Regions from separate parts of the Streptomyces sp. B5E4 genome, predicted to be linked through region 1. Evidence: predicted binding sites of a transcription regulator. Region 1 holds the regulator's gene; each other region holds the start of a gene.

Region 1 (6,091 bases):
GCCCGGGGCGTCGCCGGCGGGCTTCGACGTCCCGCTGAGCGCGTCGGCCAGCTCCCGCGCCAGCACCTCCACCAGCTCCGCCGCGGGCAGTTCCCGCGCCAGCCGGTAGCCCTGACCGGCCCACAGCGCCATGCCCTGCGGGTCGCCGACGCGGGCGGCGGCGGCGCGCAGCGTGGAGGTCAGGTGGTGGACCTGGGGGTAGGCGGCGGGGGCGTACGGGCCGTGCTCGCGGACGAACCGGTTGACCAGCCCGCGCGCGGGGCGGCCGGAGAAGGCGCGGGTCAGCTCCGTACGCGTGAACACCCCGCCGGTGACGGCCCGCTTGTGCAGCGCGTTGGCACCCGACTCGGGGCAGACCAGGAACGCCGTGCCGAGCTGCGCGGCGGCGGCGCCCGCGGAGAGCACCGCGGCGATCTGCCCGCCGCGCATCAGCCCGCCGGCGGCGATCACGGGCACGTCGACCGCCTCCAGCACCTCGGCGAGCAGCGTGAGCAGGCCGCGGCCCACGTAGTCGTCGCGGGGGTCGTTGCGGAAGCCGCCCTGGTGGCCGCCGGCCTCGACGCCCTGCACGCACACGGCGTCGGCCCCGGCGGCCTGCGCGCGGCGCGCCTCGACGACGTTGGTGACGGTGACGACGGTGTACGTCCCGGCGCGGGCGAAGGCGTCGAGCACGGCCGCCTTCGGGCAGCCGAAGGTGAACGACACCAGCGCCACCGGCTCGTCCAGGAGTATCGCCACCTTGGCGTCGAAGGCGTCGTCCGTGCCGGCCTCGGCGTCGCCCAGCGCCGTGCCGTACCACTCGACCTCGCCGGCCAACTGCTCGGCGTACGCCTCGATCTGGGCGGGGTCCGGCGGCGCGGGGGGCTGGGGCATGAACAGATTGACGCCGAAGGGCCGGTCGGTGACGGCCCGCAGCTGGCGGATCTCCTCGTACATCGCCTCGGGCGTCTTGTACCCGGCGGCGAGGAACGCCAGGCCGCCGCCCTCCAGCACGCCGGCCGCGAGCTGCGGACAGGATGCGCCACCGGCCATGGGCGCCTGCACGATCGGGAAGGTGAACAGATCGTTCAGCTCGGTGGGCATGGGCTCAATCCTGTCATGCAGGTCGGACGCCGGCGGCCCGCGCCGGATCATGGAATCCGCGCGTCTTCACGCACCTGGGGACGGCTGAGGTCCCACCCGCAACACTCGTCGCACGGGCCGCACGGCGGCGGCCCGGCGAGGTCTCCCGGCCGGGGAGCTAGCGTCCGCTCCAGGCGTCCTTCAGCCGCGAGAACAGCCCCTGCTGGCCGGGTTTGAACTGGCCCTGGGGACGCTCCTCGCCGCGCAGCTGGGCGAGTTGGCGCAGGAGCCGCTCCTGCTCCGGATCCAGCTTCTGCGGCGTCTCGACCTCCACGTGCACGACCAGGTCGCCCCGGCCGCCGCCGCGCAGATGCGTCACGCCGCGCTGATGCAGCGGAATCGCCTGCCCCGACTGCGTACCGGGGCGGATGTCGACCTCTTCCAGGCCGTCGAGCGTCTCCAGATTGACGCTCGTGCCCAGGGAGGCCGCCGTCATCGGGATCGTCACCGTGCAGTGCAGGTCGTCGCCGCGGCGCTGGAAGATCGGGTGCGGCAGCTCGCGGATCTCCACGTACAGATCGCCCGCCGGGCCGCCGCCGGGGCCGACTTCGCCCTCGCCGGCGTGCTGGATGCGGGTGCCGGTGTCGACGCCCGCGGGGATCTTGACCGTGAGCGTACGGCGCGAGCGCACCCGGCCGTCGCCCGCACACTCCGGGCACGGCGTGGGCACCACCGTGCCGAAGCCCTGGCACTGGGGGCAGGGCCGCGAGGTCATGACCTGGCCCAGGAAGGAGCGGGTGACCTGCGAGACCTCGCCGCGGCCGCGGCACATGTCGCACGTCTGCGCCGACGTGCCGGGCGCCGCGCCCTCGCCGTTGCAGGTGCCGCAGACCACCGCGGTGTCGACCTGGATCTCCTTGGTGGCGCCGAACGCCGCCTCCTCCAGCTCGATTTCGAGCCGGATCATGGCGTCCTGGCCGCGGCGGGTGCGCGAGCGCGGCCCGCGCTGGCCGGCCTGGCCGAAGAAGGCGTCCATGATGTCGGAGAGGTTGCCGAAGCCGCCGGCGCCGAAGCCGCCGGCCGCGGCGCCGTTCTGCGACAGGGGGTCGCCGCCGAGATCGTAGATCTGCTTCTTCTGCGGGTCCGAGAGCACCTCGTAAGCGGCGTTGATCTCCTTGAACCGCTCCTGGGTCTTCGGATCCGGGTTCACGTCCGGGTGCAGCTCGCGGGCGAGCCTGCGGAACGCCTTCTTGATCTCTTCCTGCGACGCGTCACGTCCGACGCCGAGGATCGCGTAGTAGTCCGTGGCCACTTATGACTCCGCCAGGATCTGTCCGACGTACCGTGCCACTGCGCGTACCGCTCCCATCGTTCCGGGGTAGTCCATGCGGGTAGGTCCGACCACGCCGAGCTTGGCGACGGCTTCACCGGTGTCGCCGCCAGAACCGTATCCGACGGAGACGACCGAGGTGGAAGTGAGCCCCTCGTGGTCGTTTTCATGGCCGATACGCACCATCACGCCCGGTTCCTTCGCCTCGCCGAGGAGCCGCAGGAGCACCACCTGCTCCTCCAGCGCCTCCAGCACCGGCCGGATGGTGAGCGGGAAGTCGTGGTCGAAGCGGGTGAGGTTGGCGGTGCCGCCGATCATCAGCCGCTCCTCGGTCTCCTCCACCAGCGTCTCCAGCAGCACCGACAGCACGGTCTGCACCGTGCCGCGGTCGTCCGCGGGGAAGGGCTCGGCCAGATCGGCCACCAGCCGCGGCACGTCGGCGAACCGGCGGCCGACGACACGGCTGTTGAGCCGGGCGCGCAGATCGGCGAGGGAGTCCTCGCTGAACGGCGCCGGGCAGTCGATCAGGCGCTGCTCGACCCGGCCGGTGTCGGTGATGAGCACGAGCATCACGCGCGCGGGGGCGAGTTGGAGCAGCTCGACGTGGCGCACGGTCGAGCGGGTCAGCGACGGGTACTGCACGACCGCCACCTGCCGCGTCAACTGCGCCAGCAGCCGCACCGTACGCCCCACGACGTCGTCGAGGTCGACGGCGCCGGACAGGAAGTTCTGGATCGCCCGCCGCTCGGGTGCGCTCAGCGGCTTGACGTCGGCGAGCTTGTCGACGAACAGCCGGTAGCCCTTGTCGGTGGGGATACGGCCGGCGCTGGTGTGCGGCTGGGCGATGTACCCCTCGTCCTCCAGGGCGGCCATGTCGTTACGCACCGTCGCCGGGGAGACACCCAGGTGATGCCGCTCGGTGAGTGCCTTGGAGCCGACCGGCTCCTCCGTGCCCACGTAGTCCTGGACGATGGCGCGCAGCACTTCGAGCCGGCGCTCGCTGAGCATGCTGCCCACCTCCGCACTCGGGGTTCCGTCCGGTCGTTCCGCCGCTGGCACTCGACGGCGGGGAGTGCCAGGGTTCCGGGCCAGTGTACGGCCGGGTACGGCAGCTCGGGCAAGCAGCCGGTCACGTTATAGCGTCGGGGGATGGGTGGCGCTTGGGAAGAGCTGGCCCCGGACGTCCTGCGGCGCCGGCTGCCGCGCTGGGACGCGACGGCGGGTGCGGTGGGCGGAGCCGAAGGCGTGCTGCTCGTGGACACGGGCGCCTCGCTGCGGGAGGGCGCGGAGCTGCGCGGGGAGGTCCGCCGCCGCTTCGGCCGCCCGGTGACGCACATCGCACTCACGCATCCGCACTTCGACCACGTGCTCGGCACCGCGGCCTTCGCCGGGGCCGAGGTCCACGGCCCGGCGGGGATGGCCGCGCACCTGCGCGGGCCGGGCGCGGACGAGCTGCGGGCGGACGCCGTACGCCACGGGCTGGACCGCGACGCGGCGGCAGAGGCCGTCGACGTCCTCGTCGCCCCGCGGCACGCGGTCTCCGGCACGTACCCGCTGGACCTCGGGGGCGGCCGGGAGGTGCTGCTGGTCGAGCTGGGCGCGGCGCACTCGTCGCACGACATGGCGGTGTACGTCCCCGGCCGCCCCGCGGTCGTCTTCTGCGGCGACCTCGTGGAGGAGTCGGGCCCCCCGCAGGCGGGCCGGGACGCGGACCCGGCCCGCTGGCCGGCGGCGCTGGACCGGCTGCTGGAGCTGGGCGGGGACGCGGCGGTGTACGTGCCGGGGCACGGGGCGGCGGTCGGGGCGGACTTCGTCCGGGCCCAACGCGACGAACTGGCGCGGAGCTTGTCGTAGTCTCGCGAGGTGCGCCGCTACGACACCGACCTCACGCCCCCCTGGAAGAAGCCGCAGCAGCCCGCCCCCGAGGTACCGGCCGAGCCGGACCTCGTGGTGGAGGAGGTGGCGACGGGCTTCTGCGGCGCGGTCATCCGTACGGAGAAGACCGCGGAGGGCCCGACGGTGACCCTGGAGGACCGCTTCGGCAAGCACCGGGTGTTCCCGCTGACGCCGCGCGGCTTCATGATCGACGGCAAGGTGGTCACGCTGGTACGCCCCGGCCGACCCGCGTCGTCCCCGGGCCCCCTCCTGTCCGCCTCCGGCTCGATCGCGGTCCGCGACCACACCGCACGCGTGGCCCGCGCGGGCCGCATCTACGTCGAGGGCCGCCACGACGCGGAGCTGGTGGAGCGCGTCTGGGGCCACGACCTGCGGGTCGAGGGCGTGGTGGTCGAATACCTGGAGGGCGTGGACGACCTCCCCGCGGTGGTCGAGTCCTTCGCCCCGGGCCCGGACGCGCGCCTCGGAGTGCTGGTGGACCACCTGGTGCCGGGCACGAAGGAGTGGCGCATCGCGGAGTCGGTGACGAGCGCCCACGCGCTGGTGGTGGGTCACCCCTACGTGGACATCTGGGAGGCGGTCAAGCCCTCGTCGGTGGGCATCGCGGCCTGGCCGAGGATCCCGCGGGGCGAGGACTGGAAGACGGGCGTCTGCCGGGAACTGGGCTGGCCCCCGGACACGGGCGCGGCCTGGCGCCGCATCCTGGACTCCGTCCGGACGTACCGCGACCTGGAACCGGCGCTGCTGGGCCGGGTGGAGGAGCTGATCGACTTCGTCACGGCCCCGGCTTCCTGAGGGGTTCGGGGCCCGGCCCGGCCGCTACCGGTCGGCGTTGTCCCACGGCCTCGTTGCCCACGCGGTACGTGACAGACCCCGGACGGAACGCCTCGAACCTCCTACCCTGGCAGTGGCGAGCCGCAGAGAAGAGGTAAGGCTGTGACGTCATCGGACGGTGCCCCCGACCTGCTCACGGAACCGCTCGCGTTCGGCCAGCGGATGCAGATCCTGCGCGAGCGCCGCGGCATGAGCCGGCCGGTCCTGGGCGGGCTGCTCGGCAAGTCGCCGTCGTGGGTGAAGCAAGTGGAGACCGGAAAGCTCCAGTTGCCGAAGCTGCCCATGATCCTGCGGATCGCCGAGGTGCTGCGCGTACGCGATCTCGCCGACCTCACCGGCGACCAGTCCATGAGCGTCGAGATGTTCGTCGGCCCAGGACACGCCAGGCTCCCCGCGGTCCGCGACGCCCTCAACCGCTTCGCGCTGCCCGGCGACCGTGAGGCCCCGAACCTCCCGCACCTGCGGGCCCGCCTCGACCAGGCGTGGAGCGCCCGTCACTCCGCCCCCAACCACCGGGACGTCATCGGCGCGCTGCTGCCCGACCTGATCCTGGACGCGCGCCTGGCCACGCGGCAGGCCGAGGCCGCCACCGAACGCCGCCGCGCGCAGTCCCTGCTCGCCGAGACGTACGCGCTGTCGCAGTTCTTCCTCGCCTACCAGCCCGACAGCTCGCTCCTCTGGCGCGTCGCCGACCGCGGCATGGTCGCCGCCCAGGAGAGCGAGGACCCGCACGCCATCGGCACTGCCGCCTGGCTGCTCGCCCAGGCCCACCGCGACGCCGGCCCGCGGGACTTCGACGCCGCCGACGACGTCAACCGCGCGGCCATCGACTACCTCCGCCCGCTGCTGGCCGAGGCCGATGACCGCGTGCTGGCCATCGCCGGTGCGCTCGACTTCGAGCTGGGCTACACCGCCGCCCGCCGCGGCGCATCCGGCACAGCGTGGGCGCACTGGGACGACGCGCGCGAC
Region 2 (6,091 bases), on a different contig from region 1:
GGCCAACTGCTGGTGGTGGACTGCCTGTTCATAGGCGTGGCCCAGCGGACGTACGAGCGTGCCGCCCCGGCGCTCGCCGCCTCGTACGAGGCGCTGGCCCACCGGCACAGCCCGCTGCGCCCGCGGTCCTGACGCCGCCCGGCGACTTCCGACGACGACCGATGTACCGGCGACCCGCCCTCCGTCCAGGTGCGGACCCCTCCGACGGCACCGGCCGCCCCGGAGGCCGCGGACGAGTCGGATCTGTCGGATGTGCCGGGCGTACGGGACCCGTCCCGCGCGCCGGATGCGTCAACCGCACCACCCGCACCGCGCACTGCTCCCGCGCCACGCACGCCCCCTACCGAACAGCGCTCCCGTGCCCAGCACCGCTCGTGCGGCACGCACCTCTCACACCACGGTTACCGCTCATGCGCCGCATACCGCTCACGCACCACTCGCGAGCCTCACCCGCCCGCGACGACGCACCACCCCGCACCATCCCAGGCACGACCCCCCGCACCGGCCTGCCCGACGACGTCCCCACGGGTGTCCGAGGGCCGGCGCCCCACCGCACCGCCGTACGACGCCGGCACCGCCCGGTGGCCGGACGCGCTCCGCGCGCCGGACGCCCGTGGCGGCAGTCCGATCGCCGGCGCCCGCACCACGCAAGCCGCCGTGACCGACCCACCTCCGCGTATGCGCACCGCCCACCGCGCGCCGCGCACCGTATGGAAAGAGCCGCTCCGACATGCCCTCTCCCTCAGCAGACATCCGCCGGGAGCTGGAAAACCTGACCACCGAGGCGTTCCGCCCCGAGCTGGCAGAGATCGACCGTCTCTCCAGCCTGGAGATCGCCAGAATCATGAACGAGGAGGACAGCGGGGTTCCGGGCGCTGTCGCCTCGCAACTGCCGCAGATCGCCGCCGCCATCGACGCCACCGCCGAGCGCATGGCCCGCGGCGGCCGGCTGTTCTATCTGGGCGCCGGCACCGCGGGCCGGCTCGGGGTGCTGGACGCCAGCGAGTGCCCACCGACGTTCAACACGGACCCCTCGCAGGTCGTCGGCATGATCGCCGGCGGGGACGTGGCGCTCCGCACCTCCACGGAGGGCGCGGAGGACAGCAAGGAACTCGCCGCGGCCGATCTGGCGGCGGCGGACCTGGGGCCCGACGACACGGTCGTCGGCATCTCCGCCTCCGGCCGCACGCCGTACGCCGTCGGCGGTGTGACGTTCGCGCGCGACCGGGGGGCGCTGACCATCGGGCTGTCCTGCAACGCCGGTTCGCCCCTGGGCGCGGCGGCGCAGCACGGCATCGAGGTCGTCGTGGGCCCCGAGCTGATCGCGGGCTCGACGCGGCTGAAGGCGGGCACGGCGCAGAAGCTCGTGCTCAACATGCTGTCGACGATCACGATGATCCGGCTGGGCAAGACGTACGGGAACCTGATGGTCGACGTGCGCGCCTCCAACGAGAAGCTGCAGGCCCGTTCGCGGCGCATCGTCGCGCTGGCGACGGGCGCGGGCGACGCGGAGGTGGAGGCCGCCCTCGCCGAGACCCACGGCGAGGTGAAGAACGCGATCCTCACCATCCTCGGCGGCGTGGACGGCAGCACGGCGGAGCGCCTGCTCGACGCCTCCCACGGCCATCTGCGGGTCGCCCTGAAGTCCGCGACCGACGTGAGCTGACCCCGGCGGCGCCGGGCAGGGGGCGCTGGACAGCACCCCCTCCTTCCGCGCCGCGACCGCGTACGGACGCGCCCGAGGGCGGCACCCCCTTCGGGGTACCGCCCTCGGTTCGTCAGTCCGTCCGCAGTACGTCCGCAGACGCAGCGGACGTACGGACTTCGCCCTGCGGGATCAGAAGTCCATGTCGCCGCCGGGCATACCGCCCCCGGCCGCGGCCTTCTCCTTCTCCGGCTTGTCGGCGACGACGGCCTCGGTGGTGAGGAACAGGCCCGCGATCGACGCCGCGTTCTGCAGCGCGGAGCGGGTCACCTTGGCCGGGTCGAGGATGCCCTCAGCGATCATGTCGACGTACTCACCGCTGGCGGCGTTGAGCCCGTGACCGGCGGTCAGGTTGCGCACCTTCTCCACCACGACGCCGCCCTCAAGGCCGGCGTTGACCGCGATCTGCTTCAGCGGGGCCTCCAGGGCCAGCTTCACGGCGGACGCGCCGGTGGCCTCGTCGCCCTGGAGCTCCAGCTTCTCGAAGACGTGGCCGGCCTGCAGCAGGGCCACGCCGCCGCCGGCGACGATGCCCTCCTCGACGGCCGCCTTGGCGTTGCGCACGGCGTCCTCGATGCGGTGCTTGCGCTCCTTCAGCTCGACCTCGGTCGCGGCGCCGGCCTTGATGACGGCCACGCCGCCGGCCAGCTTGGCGAGCCGCTCCTGCAGCTTCTCGCGGTCGTAGTCGGAGTCGCTCGCGTCGATCTCGGCCCGGATCTGGTTGACCCGGCCCTGGACCTGCTCGCTGTCGCCGGACCCGTCGACGATGGTGGTCTCGTCCTTGGTGATGACGACCTTGCGGGCGCGGCCCAGCAGGTCGAGGGTCGCGCTCTCCAGCTTGAGGCCGACCTCCTCGGAGATGACCTGGCCACCGGTGAGGATGGCGATGTCGCCGAGCATGGCCTTGCGGCGGTCGCCGAAGCCCGGGGCCTTGACGGCGACGGACTTGAAGGTGCCGCGGATCTTGTTCACCACGAGGGTGGACAGGGCCTCGCCCTCGACGTCCTCGGCGATGATCAGCAGCGGCTTGCCGGACTGCATGACCTTCTCCAGGAGCGGCAGCAGGTCCTTGACCGCGCTGATCTTGGAGTTGGCGATGAGGATGTAGGGGTCCTCCAGCTCCGCCTCCATGCGCTCCATGTCGGTGGCGAAGTAGGCGGAGATGTAGCCCTTGTCGAAGCGCATGCCCTCGGTGAGCTCAAGCTCCAGCCCGAAGGTCTGCGACTCCTCGACGGTGATGACGCCTTCCTTGCCGACCTTGTCCATGGCCTCGGCGATCAGCTCGCCGATCTGGGTGTCGCCGGCGGAGATGGAGGCGGTGGAGGCGATCTGCTCCTTGGTCTCCACGTCCTTGGCCTGCTCCAGCAGGGCGGCGGAGACGGCCTCGGTGGCCTTCTCGATGCCGCGCTTCAGCGCCATCGGGTTGGCGCCGGCGGCCACGTTGCGCAGGCCCTCCTTGACCAGGGCCTGGGCCAGGACGGTCGCGGTCGTCGTGCCGTCACCGGCGACGTCGTCCGTCTTCTTCGCGACCTCCTTGACCAGCTCGGCGCCGATCTTCTCGTACGGGTCCTCGAGCTCGATCTCCTTGGCGATGGAGACACCGTCGTTCGTGATCGTGGGGGCGCCCCACTTCTTCTCAAGGACGACGTTCCGGCCCTTGGGGCCGAGGGTGACGCGGACGGCGTCGGCGAGCTGGTTCATGCCGCGCTCGAGGCCGCGCCGCGCCTCCTCGTCGAACGCGATGGTCTTGGCCATTGTGTTGAGTCCTCCCGGACAGGGGCATCGTCTGTGTCCGGACCGCGCTGGCGCCCGCGACGGACGGCCCGCGACCCGCGTGGTTCCCTCCCACCCGGCCTGCGGACCTCACCGAACCGGTCCCGTGCTGTCACTCTCACGGGGAGAGTGCTAACGCCAATGATTAGCACTCGCCCCCTGCGAGTGCAAGCGGGTAGAGGCTTCTCTTGCGCAGAGCGGAACCGGACCGCGGCACATCACGCAACAGGCGGCGGGAGGAGGCACGGACAGCGAGGCGCGGACCGGGGAGGTGCGGACAGGGGGCGGACCGGGGAGGTGCGGACAGGGGAGGCGGACAGCAGAGGGCCCGCACCCCGGGGGGTGCGGGCCCGTCGCGAGTCGTCCGTGGTCGATGCCCGGCGCTCAGCCGCTGACGCGGACCATGTCTGCCTGCGGCCCCTTCTGGCCCTGCGAGATCTCGAACTCGACCCGCTGGCCTTCCTCGAGGGTGCGGTATCCGTCCATCTGAATCGCGCTGTAGTGGACGAAGACATCCGCACCACCGTCGACCGCGATGAAGCCGTACCCCTTCTCCGCGTTGAACCACTTGACGGTGCCCTGAGCCATTCCAAACTCCCCTATTGCTGGCCTTTACACAGGACCGCACTCCGCGGACCCGGGTCAGACCTCACCCCCGGATACACGCCGGGGCGTGCGCCGGAACGCGTCGACCGCGGCTGAATGTATCCGCACAGATGCCCAGTGCAACAGGTCAATCGGACGAGAATTCTGCGGACACCTGATCGGTATTTTTCCGATCAAACTCCGCCGTTCCATGACAACTCGGGCAGGGCATAACTCACCATCACGACAATTAACTCTCCGCATTCGCGGGGAACTTGTCGCGTTCTCATATGCGTGGAGCATGGGCCACGAGGGGGGAACGCCCCAACCCTATCGCGTGCACGGACATGCGAACGGCCCCACTCCGGATCAGTGGGGCCGCACACACGCAAGCGGGGTTCAGCAGCCTCCGGCGACCGCCGGAATGATCGAGATCCCGGCCCCCTCGGGAGTGGGAGTCTGCAGGCCATCGGCGAAGCGGACGTCGTCGTCGTTCACATAGACGTTCACGAAACGGCGCAGCTTGCCTTGATCGTCCAGCACCCGGCCGGCGATGCCGCGGTGGTTCTTCTCCAGGTCTTCGATCACCTCGGCCAGGGTCGCGCCCTCGGCGCTCACCTCTGCCCGCCCGTCGGTATACGTACGGAGGATGGTCGGAATTCGGACGTTCACGCTCATGATGCGAGGCCGGCCTCTCGGAAGGAGTCGAGTGTGGGACGAATGATCGCGCTCGGCCCCGTGGTGGGAGCGACCGCGTCGAGGGTCTTCAGACCGTCGCCGGTGTTGATCGCGACGGTGGTCTCGGCCGGGTCGATCCGGCCGTCCGCGACGAGCTTCGCCAGCACGCCGAAGGTCACGCCGCCCGCCGTCTCCGCGAAGACGCCCTCGGTACGGGCCAGCAGCTTCACCGCGTCCACGACCTCGGCGTCCGTCACGTCCTCCACCGCGCCGCCGGTGCGGCGGGCGATGTCCAGGACGTACGGGCCGTCGGCCGGGTTGCCGATGGCGAGGGACTTGGCGATGGTGTCGGGCCGCACGGGACGTACCACGTCGTGGCCGTCCTTGAAGGCCCGCGAGACCGGGGAGCAGCCCGCCGCCTGGGCGCCGAAGATCTTGTACGGACGCTCCTCGACCAGCCCCGTCGCGATCAGCTCCTTCAGCCCCTTGTCGATCTTCGTGAGCTGGGAGCCGGAGGCGACCGGGATGACGATGTTGTCCGGGAGCCGCCAGCCGAGCTGCTCGCAGATCTCGTACGCGAGGGTCTTGGAACCCTCCGCGTAGTACGGGCGCAGATTGACGTTCGTGAAACCCCAGCCCTCGCCGATCGGGTCACCGATCAACTCGGAGCAGAAGCGGTTCACGTCGTCGTACGTGCCCTCGATGCCGACGACGTCACCGCCGTAGACCGCGGCCATGACGACCTTCGCGTGCTCCAGGTCGTACGGGATGAACACGCACGAACGCAGCCCCGCCCGGGCCGCGGCCGCGCCGACCGCGCCCGCCAGATTGCCGGTGGAGGAACAGGACAGGGTGGTGAAGCCGAAGGCGCGGGCCGCCTCGACGGCGATCGCGACGACGCGGTCCTTGAAGGAGTGCGTCGGGTTGCCCGAGTCGTCCTTGACGTGCAGCCCGCCGGTCACGCCCAGCTCGGCGGCGAGCCGGTCGGCGCGGTGCAGCCGGGTGAAGCCCGGGTTCAGGTTCGGCTTGCCGGCCACGTCGGCGGGGACCGGCAGCAGCGGCGCGTACCGCCAGATGCTCCGGGGACCCGCCTCGATACGGGCACGGAGCCGGGCGGCGGACTCGGCGTCACCGCCGGGAAGTTCGTACGCCGCCTCCAGCGGCCCGAAACACGACTGGCACGCGAACACCGGACCCAGCGGCACCCGCTCCCCGCACTCCCGGCACGACAGCGCGACGGCAGGGCCCAGATCAGGGGCGCCGTCGACGGCGGTGGGGGTGGGAGCTGTGTCTACAGCCATACTGGCGAGGCCCTCTCTCCTCATCTTCCCCGCGACGCGTCTCGCCGCA
Region 3 (6,091 bases), on a different contig from region 1:
CTGGGAGCTGTCGGCGGACTCGTCGCTGCCGGTCACGGAGACGCACGTACCGGGGCACGAGCACCTGCCCGGCCATGGCCACGACCACGTCCACGAGCTGGCGAAGGACAACCTGTACTCGTGACCGTCGCGTTGATGTGGGAGGCCAAGGCGGCGCCCGGGCGGGCCGGCGACCTGCTGGCGTGGGCCCGCGCGCAGCGCCTGGACGGCGCCGGGGCCGGGGCGCCGCTGCGCCGCGAGACGTTCACGGCGCCGGGCGAGCGGGTGCTCGTCATCACGTGGTGGGACGCGCCCTACGACGCGGAGCTGCCCGAGCTGCCGGCCCCCGGCGACGGCGGGCTGCTGGCGCGGCCCGCGCACCGCTGGCGGTTCACGTCGCTGGGGCCGGACGGCCCAGGAGCACCGTAGGGGCGCCCGCGACGCGGGTCAGGAAGACGGTGCAGGACACCGCGGTCGGGCCGTCGAGCTTCAGCTTGCGCCGCAGCTCCTCGGGCTCGACGGCGGAGCCGCGCTTCTTGACGGTGACGCTGCCGACGCCGCGTTCGCGCAGCAGGGCGCGGAGCTTCTTGAGGTGGAACGGGAGCGTGTCGGTGATCTCGTACGCGGTGGCGTACGGGGTCGGCGCCGGGTCGTCGGCCGTGACGTACGCGATGGTCGGATCCAGCAGCCGGCCGCCGACCTGCGCCGCCACCTCGGCGACGAGGTGCGCGCGGATGACGGCGCCGTCCGGCTCGTACAGATAGCGCCCCACGGGTCCTGCCGCCGGGGCGGGCAGGCCGCGTCCCACGAGGGTGGCGCCGCCGGGCAGCAGGGTCGCGCGACGGCCGCCGGGGGAGACGGCGCCGGATGCAGCGCCGAACCAGAGCACGGCCTCCTTCACGTCGCCGGCGTCGGAGACCCACTCCGCCTCGGCGGCGTCCGGCACCGCCTCGTGCGGGATGCCGGGGGCGACCTTCAGCGCGGCGTGCGAGACCCGGCCGGCGACCTCGACGGCCCAGGACAGCGGCGGGGAGTACGCCTCGGGGTCGAAGATCCGCCCGCGCCCGGACCCGCCCCGGCCGCCGGCCCGCCGCGCCAGGGCACCCCCTCCGACCCGCCGCGCCGGGTCGACGAACACGGCGTCGTACCCGGAGATGTCCACGTCCCCGACGTCCGCGCACCGCACGTCCACCAGCTCCGCGACCCCCAGCGCCGCCGCGTTGGCCCGCGCGGCGGCGGCCGTCGCCGGGTCCCGGTCGACGGCGAGCACCGCGATCCCGGCCCGCGCCAGCGCCACCGCGTCGCCGCCGATGCCGCAGCACAGGTCGGCGACCCGGTCGACGCCGAGCGCCGCGAACCGGGCCGCGCGGTGCGCCGCCACCGCCGTACGGGTCGCCTGCTCGACGCCGTCGGGGGTGAAGTACATCCGCGCCGCGTCCGCCCCGAACTTCGCCCTCGCCCGCTGCCGCAGCCGGGCCTGCCCGAGCGCGGCGGAGACCAGCTCTGCGGGGTGGGTGCGGCGCAGCCGGGTGGCGAGGGCCAGTTCGTCGGCGGGGTCGTGGTCGCGCAGTTCGGCGAGGAGCGCCTGCCCCTCGGGGGCGAGGAGGGCGGCGAAGGGGCCGTCGGGGGCGTCGGGGCCGTGCATGGGCCCATTGTCCGCCAGCCGGAGGAGCCTGCGGCGTGGCGCCATGCCCCGCCGTTCCGCACTGGGAGGATGCGGGCTCAAGAACTAATACGACAAAAGGATAAAATGCACGCACCTGCCCTCTCCCGCGCCGGCCTCCCCGCCCTGGCCGTCACCGCCGCCCTCCTCGCCTCCGCCTGCTCCTCCGGCACCGCGGAGGCCGACCACCCCCGCCCCCTCACCCACCCCCACGGGGACGCCAAGCCCGCCGTCGCCGGCGGCCCCGCCGCCGCACCCGCCCGCGCGCTCGCCCGCACCGCGCAGCACCAGCGGCGCGTCCACGCGCGGCGGCTCGCCACCGCCCGCGCCTGGGGCCTGGACGCCACCCCGCTGCTGCCGCCGGCCCCGCCGCGTACCAAGCCCGCGCTCGTCACCGAACCCGGCTTCGAGGCGAACGGCGGCGGCCCCGGCCTGCCGCCCGTCATCACCCGGGTCCCGACCGACGACCGGGTGATCTTCCTGACCATCGACGACGGCCACCGCAAGGACCCCGAACTGCTGCGCATGCTGCGCGAACTCGACGTGCCCGTCAGCGCCTTCCTCACCGACGAGGTCGCGCGCGACGACTACGCCTACTTCCGGACCCTCCGCGACCTCGGCACCACCGTCAACAACCACACCCTCCACCACCCCAACCTCCGCGAACTGCCCTACGCGGCCCAGCGCGAGGAGATCTGCGGCCAGCAGCGCGTCCTGGAGCGCGAGATGGGCGCGGCACCGCGCATCTTCCGCCCGCCGTACGGCAACTACAACGCCGACACCCTGCGCGCCGCGAAGGACTGCGGCATCGGACTCGTACCGCTGTGGCAGCAGGAGGCGTTCCCCGGCCGCTGGACGTACTCCCGGGGGGACACCGCGCTCCACCCCGGCGATATCGTGCTCACCCACTTCGAAGGACCTTCCGAATTCGGCGGCACGATGACCGATATGCTCCGTACGGTGCTCCGTAAGGCGAACGACGAGGGCTTCGCCGTTGCTCGCTTGGAGGACTACGTATGAGGCGCACCCGCCGCTCCGGGCGGCGGTCGTCGGCCGCCGCGATAGCCGGCGTCTGTCTGCTGGCGCTCACCGCCTGCGCGGACGCGGCCCGGCCGACGCAGGAGTGGTTCCCGAAGGGCGCGGAGGAGTCCGCGGCGCCCCGGGACGGGCACGCGGACGGCAAGCCGGGCACGCGGCAGGCGGGGCGTACGCCGCGCGCGCTGCCCGGCGGTGACGACAGGACCCGCAAGGACGTCGCACGCGCCACCGGCCCCGGCGCGTACCGCCGCTGGGGCCTCGACCGGCCCCTCGCCCCGCCGCCCGCGCCCCCCGCGAGCCGCCCGGTGCAACCGGGGGACTCCGGGCTGCCGGCCGTGGCGGGCCGGGTGCCGACGCGGGACAAGATCGTCTTCCTCACGATCGACGACGGCTGGGACAAGGACCCCGAGCTGATCCGGATGGCGGCGGATCTGCGGCTGCCGTTCAGCATGTTCCTCTCCGACTCGGCGGCCGGCGGGGACTACGGCTACTTCGAGGAACTGCGGCGCCTCGGCAACTCCGTACACGGCCACACCCTCACCCACCCCGACCTCACCTCCCTCCCGTACGCCGAGCAGCGCCGCCAGATCTGCCGCCAGCAGGAGCGCGTCGCGGACTCCTTCGGCGTCCGCCCGACGCTCTTCCGGCCGCCCTACGGCAAGTACGACGCGGCGACGCTGCGGGCCGCCGCGTCCTGCGGCGTGCGCGCGATGCCGCTGTGGCGGGCCGACATGAAGGCGAGCGGCCTGGAGTACCGCAGCGGCGACCGGCTGCGCCCCGGCGACATCGTGCTGGCGCACTTCACCGGTCCTGAGCAGCAGGGCGGGCGGACGATGACGGACGTGATGGCGGAGTTCGTACGGGAGGTCCAGCGGCAGGGCTTCACGGTGGCCCGCCTGGAGGACTACATGTGACGCGGCAGACGCGGGATTCGTACGACCGTACGGCCGGGTGGAGGGCGACGCGGGTGGCAATCTGGCACTCGGCTTGACCGAGTGCTAAAGGGCGGCATAACCTCGGCTCTGGCACTCCCCCAGGGAGAGTGCCAACACAGCGACGAGGCGGATCCGGCACCCGCGACGACGGGTCCTCCAGGGTCGCCACCCCAGACATTCAACCCCGCGAGATCTCCGAAGGGGGAGGTCGGATCGTGACGACCGCCAGCACCAAGGTTGCCATCAAGCCGCTTGAGGACCGCATCGTGGTCCAGCCGCTCGACGCAGAGGAGACCACGGCCTCGGGCCTGGTCATCCCGGACACCGCCAAGGAGAAGCCCCAGGAGGGCGTCGTCCTTGCCGTCGGCCCGGGCCGCTTCGAGGACGGCAACCGACTGCCGCTCGACGTCTCCGTCGGCGACGTCGTTCTCTACAGCAAGTACGGCGGCACCGAGGTGAAGTACAACAACGAGGACTACCTCGTCCTCTCTGCCCGCGACGTGCTCGCGATCATCGAGAAGTAATCGGGGCGCTTCCCGCTTCTTCCCACACCAGGCCGCGCCCCGGATCCGTTCATCGAGCAGGACCTATCGAAACGGGCCGGGGCGTCGGCGCTCCCTACGGCGCCCCTTGAGAGGACCCACGTTCCATGGCGAAGACTCTGAAGTTCGACGAGGACGCCCGCCGCGCTCTTGAGCGCGGCGTGGACAAGCTTGCCGACACCGTGAAGGTGACGATCGGTCCCCGGGGCCGCAACGTCGTCATCGACAAGAAGTTCGGTGCCCCGACCATCACCAACGACGGCGTGACCATCGCCCGTGAGATCGAGGTCGAGGACCCGTACGAGAACCTCGGCGTGCAGCTCGTGAAGGAGGTGGCGACCAAGACCAACGACGTCGCGGGCGACGGCACCACCACCGCCACCGTGCTGGCCCAGGCGCTGGTCCGCGAGGGCCTGCGCAACGTGGCCGCCGGCGCCTCCCCCTCCGCGCTCAAGCGGGGCATCGACGCCGCCGTCGCGGCGATCTCCGACGAGCTGCTGAAGGCCGCCAGCCCGATCGACTCCAAGTCCGACATCGCCGCGGTCGCCGCGCTGTCCGCGCAGGACGAGCAGGTGGGCCAGCTCATCGGCGAGGCCATGGACAAGGTCGGCAAGGACGGGGTCATCACCGTCGAGGAGTCCAACACCTTCGGCCTGGAGCTGGACTTCACCGAGGGCATGGCCTTCGACAAGGGCTACCTGTCGCACTACATGGTGACCGACCAGGACCGCATGGAGGCGGTGCTGGAGGACCCGTACATCCTGATCACCCAGGGCAAGATCTCCTCCATCCAGGACCTGCTGCCGCTGCTGGAGAAGGTCATGCAGGCCGGCTCGGCGAAGCCGCTGCTGATCGTCGCCGAGGACGTGGAGGGCGAGGCGCTGTCCACCCTCGTCGTCAACAAGATCCGCGGCACCTTCAACTCCGTCGCGGTCAAGGCCCCCGGCTTCGGCGACCGCCGCAAGGCGATGCTCGGCGACATGGCCACCCTCACGGGCGGCACCGTGGTCTCCGAGGAGGTCGGCCTCAAGCTCGACCAGGTGGGCCTTGAGGTGCTGGGCACCGCCCGCCGCGTGGTCATCACCAAGGACGACACCACGATCGTCGACGGCGCCGGCAAGTCCGACGAGGTCGCCGGCCGGGTCGCGCAGATCAAGGCCGAGATCGACGCCACGGACTCCGACTGGGACCGCGAGAAGCTGCAGGAGCGGCTGGCGAAGCTGGCCGGCGGCGTGTGCGTCATCCGCGTCGGCGCGGCCACCGAGGTCGAGCTGAAGGAGAAGAAGCACCGCCTGGAGGACGCCATCTCCGCCACCCGCGCGGCGGTCGAGGAGGGCATCGTCTCCGGCGGCGGCTCGGCGCTCGTCCACGCCGCGAAGGTGCTGGAGGACGGCCTCGGCCTCACCGGCGACGAGGCCACGGGCGTCGCGGTCGTCCGCCGCGCGTCGGTCGAGCCGCTGCGGTGGATCGCGGAGAACGCGGGCCTGGAGGGCTACGTCATCACCTCCAAGGTCGCGGAGCTGACCGCGGGCCAGGGCTTCAACGCCGCCACCGGCGAGTACGGCGACCTGGTGAAGGCCGGCGTCATCGACCCGGTGAAGGTGACCCGCTCGGCGCTGGAGAACGCGGCGTCGATCGCGTCGCTGCTGCTGACGACGGAGAGCGCGGTGGTGGAGAAGCCGGAGCCCGAGGACGACCACGGCCACAGCCACGGCCACGGTCACTCCCACTGACCTCCGGTCGGCACCACGGGCAGCACAAGCCGCAGGGCCTCGCCTCCGTACGGGGGGCGAGGCCCTGCGGCGTGCGCCCGCCGGATCACGTACCCGCCGTTCGGGCCGGGGGCCCGGTGGCCCCCCGCGCGGCGAAGCCCCGCGGGGGGCCGGGGGGGGGGGGCCCCCGCGCCGGTGGCGTCGCCCGGCGGCAGGACCTAC

Evidence for each region. Region 1 encodes HrcA, which represses chaperone genes, less so after heat shock. Its sites were predicted from a motif close to TTNGCACTCNGNNNNNCNGAGTGCNAA; they were not measured.
Region 2: a site for HrcA is predicted at 3,588-3,614, ahead of groL (chaperonin GroEL). Genes of this name have one in related genera too.
Region 3: a site for HrcA is predicted at 3,656-3,682, ahead of groES (co-chaperone GroES). Genes of this name have one in related genera too.

Annotation. Positions count from the first base shown of each region.
Region 1 covers NZ_JBDPMI010000039.1:23,999-30,089, forward strand. Annotated here, with positions in the region: gene ABGA99_RS32895 (nitronate monooxygenase) at 1-1,083, opposite strand, end outside; gene dnaJ (molecular chaperone DnaJ) at 1,241-2,374, opposite strand; gene hrcA (heat-inducible transcriptional repressor HrcA) at 2,375-3,400, opposite strand; gene ABGA99_RS32910 (MBL fold metallo-hydrolase) at 3,542-4,246, shown strand; gene ABGA99_RS32915 (DUF3097 domain-containing protein) at 4,256-5,083, shown strand; gene ABGA99_RS32920 (helix-turn-helix transcriptional regulator) at 5,225-6,091, shown strand, end outside.
Region 2 covers NZ_JBDPMI010000028.1:31,332-37,422, forward strand. Annotated here, with positions in the region: gene ABGA99_RS28390 (MurR/RpiR family transcriptional regulator) at 1-132, shown strand, start outside; gene murQ (N-acetylmuramic acid 6-phosphate etherase) at 731-1,666, shown strand; gene groL (chaperonin GroEL) at 1,838-3,460, opposite strand; gene ABGA99_RS28405 (cold-shock protein) at 3,863-4,066, opposite strand; gene ABGA99_RS28410 (MoaD/ThiS family protein) at 4,463-4,741, opposite strand; gene thrC (threonine synthase) at 4,738-6,042, opposite strand; SAM riboswitch class I at 6,060-6,091, opposite strand, start outside.
Region 3 covers NZ_JBDPMI010000045.1:1-6,091, reverse strand. Annotated here, with positions in the region: gene tsaD (tRNA (adenosine(37)-N6)-threonylcarbamoyltransferase complex transferase subunit TsaD) at 1-124, shown strand, start outside; gene ABGA99_RS34195 (hypothetical protein) at 121-408, shown strand; gene ABGA99_RS34190 (class I SAM-dependent methyltransferase) at 371-1,624, opposite strand; gene ABGA99_RS34185 (polysaccharide deacetylase family protein) at 1,730-2,662, shown strand; gene ABGA99_RS34180 (polysaccharide deacetylase family protein) at 2,659-3,594, shown strand; gene groES (co-chaperone GroES) at 3,831-4,139, shown strand; gene groL (chaperonin GroEL) at 4,265-5,890, shown strand.